2 regions of the Streptomyces flavusporus genome follow, and region 2 is predicted to be linked to the other one. Evidence: riboswitches for the same ligand, from Rfam matches in the RefSeq annotation. Region 2 holds a riboswitch; the other holds the start of a gene.
What was found. Region 2 has a riboswitch for cyclic di-AMP ahead of ACKTSN_RS40810 (C40 family peptidase). Riboswitches for the same ligand answer to the same signal wherever they lie in the genome.
Positions count from the first base shown of each region.

Region 1: another riboswitch for cyclic di-AMP. It lies ahead of ACKTSN_RS24720 (M23 family metallopeptidase); the one in region 2 lies ahead of ACKTSN_RS40810 (C40 family peptidase).

Region 1 covers NZ_CP176503.1:5,208,538-5,211,934, reverse strand. Annotated here, with positions in the region: gene ACKTSN_RS24725 (PrsW family intramembrane metalloprotease) at 1-362, shown strand, start outside; gene ACKTSN_RS24720 (M23 family metallopeptidase) at 487-1,533, opposite strand; cyclic di-AMP (ydaO/yuaA leader) riboswitch at 1,545-1,702, opposite strand; gene ACKTSN_RS24715 (PP2C family protein-serine/threonine phosphatase) at 1,928-3,127, opposite strand; tRNA gene ACKTSN_RS24710 (tRNA-Met) at 3,302-3,375, opposite strand.
Region 2 covers NZ_CP176503.1:8,672,682-8,676,078, forward strand. Annotated here, with positions in the region: gene ACKTSN_RS40800 (helix-turn-helix domain-containing protein) at 1-559, opposite strand, end outside; gene ACKTSN_RS40805 (ATP-binding protein) at 772-1,230, shown strand; gene ACKTSN_RS40810 (C40 family peptidase) at 1,388-1,861, opposite strand; cyclic di-AMP (ydaO/yuaA leader) riboswitch at 1,866-2,055, opposite strand; gene ACKTSN_RS40815 (hypothetical protein) at 2,405-2,713, opposite strand; gene ACKTSN_RS40820 (ATP-dependent Clp protease proteolytic subunit) at 2,721-3,356, opposite strand.

The sequences.
Region 1 (3,397 bases), 3.5 Mb from region 2:
TCGCGCTGGGCTCGATGCGGGCGCGCCGGCTGGCCAGGGAGTACGCCGGGCACCACCTGGGGAAGCCGGCCGCGCGGGCGGTGGCGCAGTACGAGGCGTACGCGACGTCGCTGGCGTTCCTACGGCATCGCGGGCGCCGGGGCCGGGCCGGCGCGGACTTCGTCGTACGGGAAGGCGAACTGCTGTGGGAGCTGTGGCGCCGACGGGAGGTGGCGCGGCCGGCGCTGGAGTATGCGGCGCGGGTCACGGCTCCGCCGGTACCGGTGGCTGTGCCGCCCTGGCCGATGACGGCACCGTATCCCGCATACCAGCCGTATCCCCAGTACCAACGGCATCCCGCGTACAACCCGTACCAGTCGTAGCGGCGCGCCGAGCGATCGGCGCCATGAGGTCCCGGCAACAGCCGTTCCGCACACACCGCGAACCGGCAGCCCTGACGTCGGGGGGGTTGCCGTCAGGACCGCCGGGGTTCGAAAGGAGCGGCTGTCAGGGGTTGAGGCCCTTGCTCTGCAGCCAGGCCAGCGGGTCGATGCCGCTGCCCGCACCGTCGGGGTGCACCTCGAGGTGCAGGTGAGCCCCGGTGACGTTGCCCGTGGCGCCCACGCGCCCGATGACCTCGCCCGTGGTGACCTTCTGGCCGACGCTGACGTTGATGGACGACTGGTGGGCGTACCAGATCTCGGTGCCGTCGTCGAGGGTGAGGACGGTCTTGTAGCCGTACGACCCGTTCCAGCCGGCCTCGGTGATCGTGCCGCTGTGCACGGCCTTGAGCGGCGTGCCCGTCGGCGCGGCGAAGTCGAGGCCGGTGTGGTAGCCGGAGGACCACAGGGCACCGGCCTGACCGAAGCTCGAGGTGATGGTGTACGAGGAGGTGGGCAGCGCGTACTGCTTGGCCAGCTGGGCGAGGCGCTCGGCCTCGGCCTTCTGGCGGGCCTCCTCCTCGGCCTTCGCCTTCGCGGCGGCGGCCTTGGCCTCGGCCTCCTTCTCGGCCTTGGCGGCGGCTTCGGCGGCGGCCTTCTCGGCGGCGGCCTTGGCGGCGGTGGCGGCCTTGGTGTCGACCTGGTCCTGCTGCTGTTCGGCCTGGGCGATGATGCGGGTGCGCAGCGCCTCACCGGCGTCGGTGGTGCCCTGGGCGGTGTCCGCGGTGGTCACGCCGAGGCCGCTGAGCGGAGCGGTGGCGGTCTCGGCGGAGGTGTCGGAGTCGGCGGAGTCGTCGGAGATCAGCGCGCCCACGGCCGGCAGGTCGGGCATCGAGATCGACACCGGCGGCTTGCCGGTCTGCGCGCTGGCCATGCCGCCCGCGCCGACCGCGGCTATGACGCCGACGCCGAGAACCGTGGAGCTGCGGGCGAGTCCACCGCCGCGCTGCTTGGAGACGCGATGCCGGCCGCGTACGGGGCGGAGGGACTCCGCGGTGGGGTTCCACTCCTCCCAGGGACCCTCGTCGGTGCGCTGCCCGCCGTAGACGACGGTGTCGCCGGAGCGCTGGGGCGGCACGAAGGGGGCTTCTGGGGCAGGCCGGTTGGACGCCACGTAGGCGTACTCCTTTCCTTCCTTCTCGCCTACCGGGTTAGCTGACGGGTTCGGAGCAGGAAGGTCTCCTACGCGCGTAAATCAGCCGTGCTACCACGGCGACTTACGCCCGATTCACCCCAAGTTGGTGGTTCCCCGGTTCCCTTACGGGATTCGGCGCGTGCGCACGGAGCCGACTCTTGTGACGGCTGGGACGACCGCGCTGCGTTATCGGACGTTAATAGAAGCGGGGCGTGAATTCCAAGCGGTTCCACTTGATCTTTAACGATTTCCGGCCGGACGTACAGGCCCATGAACGGCGAAAATCGGGCGAGTTGACCACGCTTCAAAGGCGTCACAGTTTCTGACTGTATGTCAGTTGTTATGCGGAGGGCGTTCGCCCGATCACGTCCGGTTACGGTCGTCGTACGGCGAGCAGAGCCATGTCGTCGGTCATCCCGCCCCCGGAGTGCCGACGCACTTCTTCGGCCAGAGCGCCGAGCAGCTCGCCGGGTCCGCGGAAGGTGCGGCCCGCCAGTCGCCCCGCGGGGTCGTAGAACCTGCCGTGCGCGTCGCGGGCCTCGGACAGGCCGTCGGTGTGCAGCAACAGCATCGCCCCGTCCGGAAAACGGGACTCCTCCACACGGGCCGGCCAGGCGCCCAGATCGCCCATGCCGAGCGGTAGCGCGGGTTCGCGGGCGGGCAGCGGACGTACGGCGCCATCGGCACACAGCAGCAGCGGCGGCGGATGACCGCGGTTGAGGATCCGTACGACCCCGTCACCGGGCGGCAGCTCGGCGAGTACGGCGGTGGCGAACCCCTCGGTGGCCTCGACGCCGTCGCGCCGCGCGGCCTCGCGCGTCAGCGCCCGCTCCAGCCGCTCGGCGACCCCCTGAAGCGTCGCCTCCTGCTCGGCGGCCTCCCGGAACGCCCCGATGACCACGGCGACGGCCCCCACCGCGCCCATCCCCTTGCCCCGTACGTCGCCCACGACGAGCCGTACGCCGTGCGGGCTGTCCTGCACCGCGTACAGGTCGCCGCCGATGAAGGCGTCCGCCTGGGCCGCCTCGTAGCGTGCCGCGATGTCGAAGCCGCCGATCCGCCCGAGGGGTTCGGGCAGCACCGCGCGTTGGGCGGCCTCGGCGATCTTCCACGCCGAGTCGAGCCGGGCGTGGCTGCGGCGTACCAGCGCATTGATGAGCACGGCCAGCACGGCGACCGTCGTCACGGTGACGAGCTCGGTGAGCGCGTCGACGCGCAACGCCGTGCCGTACCGGATGTGCAGCCCGAGCGCGACGGTGACGGACGCGATGCCGGTGAGGATCGTGGCCCGCCGGGACAGCAGCGGGGCGGCGACCAGGGGTGCGGCGGTGAACAGGGGGGCCGCGGTGTAGGGGCGGGGTGTGACGTAGTCGTAGACGCCGCCGGTGACGAGCAGCAGCGCGGGCAGCGCCCGGACGAAGGTGCGCGCGTACGAGATCCGCCGCGCCTCGCTCCGGCCGGCCTGCAGGCGCGCGGCCTCACCGCCGAGCCCGTGGCCAGGGACCGTCTCCTCAGGCAACCGCCCGCCCCCTCGGGCGTACGGCGCCTCTCCTTCAGCCTCCGCAGGCCGCACCCTCGTCTCCCGCCACGCACGTCCACGCACCGCCTCGTCCGTCCAGGTTTTCCGGAGCGGGGGCGGGGGGCGAGCCGGATGGACCGACCGGATGACATGCCGGTAACCCTCGGTCATGTCCGGTAACGCCTGAGGCCGGAATCCATGAACTGGATTCCGGCCTCAGACCTTCAGTAGCGGGGACAGGATTTGAACCTGCGACCTCTGGGTTATGAGCCCAGCGAGCTACCGAGCTGCTCCACCCCGCGTCGGTATGACACCAGTGTACGC
Region 2 (3,397 bases):
CATCCGGTCCGCCGACCTCCCGGCGCAGCACCGTCTCGTCCAGTACGGCGCTCAGCGCCAGGGGTGGCTGCGAACGCAGCACGTCCTGCCGGGCCAGGCGTACCTCCACCAGGGCGTCGAGCCGGTCCTCGTCCAGGCCCTCCACCGCGGCCCGGGTCACCGCACGCGCGTACTCGGGCGTCTGGAGCAGCCCGGGGACGACGGAGGTCTCCAGTGTGCGCATCGCGCTCGCCTGGGACTCCAGGCTGATGAAGTCCCGGTAGGTGGGCGGCAGCACCCCGCGGTAGGCGTGCCACCAGTGGTCCCGGCCGTGGCCGCCGGAGTCCGCCAACGTCATGAGCACTTCGCGGAGTTGGGAGTCCGTCACCCGGTAGGCATCCAGGAGTAACCGCACGTCGGCCGGTTTCACCCCGCTCGCGCCGGTCTCGACCCGGCTCACCTTCGACTGGTGCCAGCCCACGAGCCGGGCCGCCTCGCCGCTCGTGAGGCCGGCGCGGCTGCGCAGTGTGCGCAATTCGGCACCAAGTTTCCGACGGCGCACCGCGGGGCCGTGCTGCATGGGAGACTCCTTACTCCTTCTGAGCCGCCCAAATACGGTCTGCCGTCGCAGAGTTCACCGCTTCGAGCGACAGATATATGCATATCTTGGTGGATCGCCACTGTGACCGGCGCGGTAGTGGCAGTCTGGCGACGAAGCACCAGTCCGGGACCGTACTCGAACCATCCGCTCCGTGTCGGACTGCGGTCCCGTGGGAAAGGGACGACCTCGCCATGGCAGACCATCTGGAAGCATCCGTCACTCTGCCGAGCGATCCAGCCTCGGTCTCCGCGGCTCGCGGCTACGTGGTCAGCACCCTCGCGGAGTGGGGCCTGGCGCCGGACAGTGAGGTGGCCGACACCATCCGGCTCATCGTCTCCGAACTCGCCACCAACGCCGTACAGCACACCTTCGGCCAGTCACCCACCTTCACGGTGGACATCGAACTCGACCGCGACGAACAGCTGCGCATCGGCGTGACCGACAGTCACCCGCGCTTCCCCAAGCGGTTGCCGGCCGCCGTTCAGCAGGACAACGGCCGCGGCATGGTCATCATCCGCTGGCTGACCAACGAGTGCGGGGGGCGGCTGCGGGTGCGTCCCACCCGCGAGGGCGGCAAGACGGTCTCCGTCGAACTGCCGTGGACCGTTCCCGCGCGGCCGGTGCCGGCGGCGGGGCCGCAGGAGCCGTAGGGCGCGTCCACCAGGCAGCGCAGTGCGCCGCCCGTGCCCGGGTGCGTCATGGACGGCGCGGGCGGTCCCGGCCCTGCTCCAGGTGCAGGGCGGGCCGGGGCGCACGGGCGGGGCGGTGGCGATGCGTCAGGGCACCGCCGCCACCGCGCCCCAGGGGTCAGGAGACCCGGCCGTACCAGACGCTCCTCGTCCAGATCTTCTGCAGCCTGACCACGTCCCCGGTCTTCGGAGCGTGCCAGATCTTCCCCTTTCCGGCGTAGATCCCGACGTGGTAGACGCTGGACCCCGAGTGGAAGAACACGAGATCGCCGGCCTTGCGGTTCTTGGCCGAGATGTGGCGGGTCTTGTTGTACTGCTGGGCAGCCGTACGAGGCAGCTTCTTGCCGGCCTTCTTGTACGAGTACAGCGTGAGCCCGGAGCAGTCGAACCTGCGCGGCCCGGTGGCGCCCCACGCGTACGGGGAGCCCTTCTTCGACGCCGCGATCTGCAGCGCCTTGTGCGCCGGCGAGGCGGCAGCGGCCTCGGAGGCGACACCCGGAACCACGACGGAGCCGCCCACCGCGGCCAGGGTGAGGGCCGAGGCCGTACCGGCCCGGGCCATGAGTGACGGGACACGATTGAGCGCTGTCATTGCGCAACCCTTCGTCAGCCGCCTGTGAAGGATGACCTGTCGGATTCGGGCTGGCGAAGTGGCCCGGCCGCGTCATCGCGGCTTCACCCCAAGGGCTGCTCGGAACATGCGCTCCGGCGACCCGTCGTGCCTGGGTCCTCCACTCCTGCCGATCCACTCCTGTCGACCCGTCATCCGGGCGGCGGCAGGACTCGGCGTCCGCCCGGATCGCCCCGCCGCCGCGGCGGGGTCTTGTCGTCGTCACGGATCTTGACTCACGAATGTCCGAAAATCCCAACGGAACCGGGGTTTGTGTTGTTACTCACCACTCACCCGTTCGGGTGGACAGCCTGCTGTTCGAGCGGATGTCAAGGGTGCTGCGAGCCCCCGGACCAGCGCTGGAATGCTCTATTCCGCCCCGGAGGCATGTCTGTTGCGCAAGTGCAGCGGCTCCAAAAAAGTATGCTCGGATACTCCGGGCGGGGGTACGCCTTTTGGTCCGTTTCAACTCCGGCCCGGAGACGGCATCTTGAGGGTTGACGAGCCGGGCCGACTGGGGGTGCGTCAACTGTCGGAGCGCGGTGGAACGATGACCCGCGCCGTGCGGCGTTCGCCGTCCAGGACGCGCAGCGCCCGCGCGAGGGTCGGGGCGTGCAGCTCGGTCTCGCCCCGCTGGTGCATCAGTGCGAGCGCGTCGCGCAGTTCGACGGCCTTGCGCACCAGCGCCTGGGCGGCGCGCAGTCCACGGTAGGTGTCCCCTTCGTGGGCCGGATTGATCCGGCCGAGCAGGTCCACCACGTCCAGGTAACGGTCGATCACCTCGCCCTCGGCGCGGGTCAGTGCGGGCAGCGGCGGAAGTTCCGGTGGCAGCATCCGCGGCTCACTTCGCGCCGGACGCGGTGCGCGAGGCCTTGCGGCTGGGGATGATCCGGTCGATCAGGCCGTACTCCAGCGCCTCCTGGGCGGTGAGGATCTTGTCCCGCTCGATGTCCGCGCCGACCTGCTCCGGAGTCCGCCCCGTGTGCCGTACGAGCATCTCCTCCAGGCGGGCCCGGACGCGGGCCAACTCCTCGGCCTGGATGGCGAGATCGCTGGCCTGTCCCTCGATCGGCTCGGGCAGGCTCGGCTGACGGACCGCCACCCGGGCGCCGGGCAGCGCGTATCGCTTGCCCGGCGTGCCGGCGGCCAGCAGGACCGCGGCGGACGATCCGGCCTGCCCGAGGCAGATCGTCTCCACGTCGCAGCCCACGAACCGCATCGTGTCGTACACGGCCGACATGGCGCTGAACGAGCCGCCGGGGGAGTTGATGTACAGCGAGATGTCCCGGTCCGGGTCCTGGTACTCGAGGTGCATGAACTGCGCCATCACGTCGTTCGCCGACGTGTCGTCGATCGGCGTCCCGAGGAAGACGATCCGTTCCTCCAGCAGCTTCGAGTACGGATCCATCGTCTTGTGCCCGTAGCTCGTGCGTTCGGTGAACTCGGGCAGGGCGTGACGGGCGGACGGTCGGGTCATGGCGAACCCCCTCCTCGCGGCGGAAACCGGCTCCGGCGGAG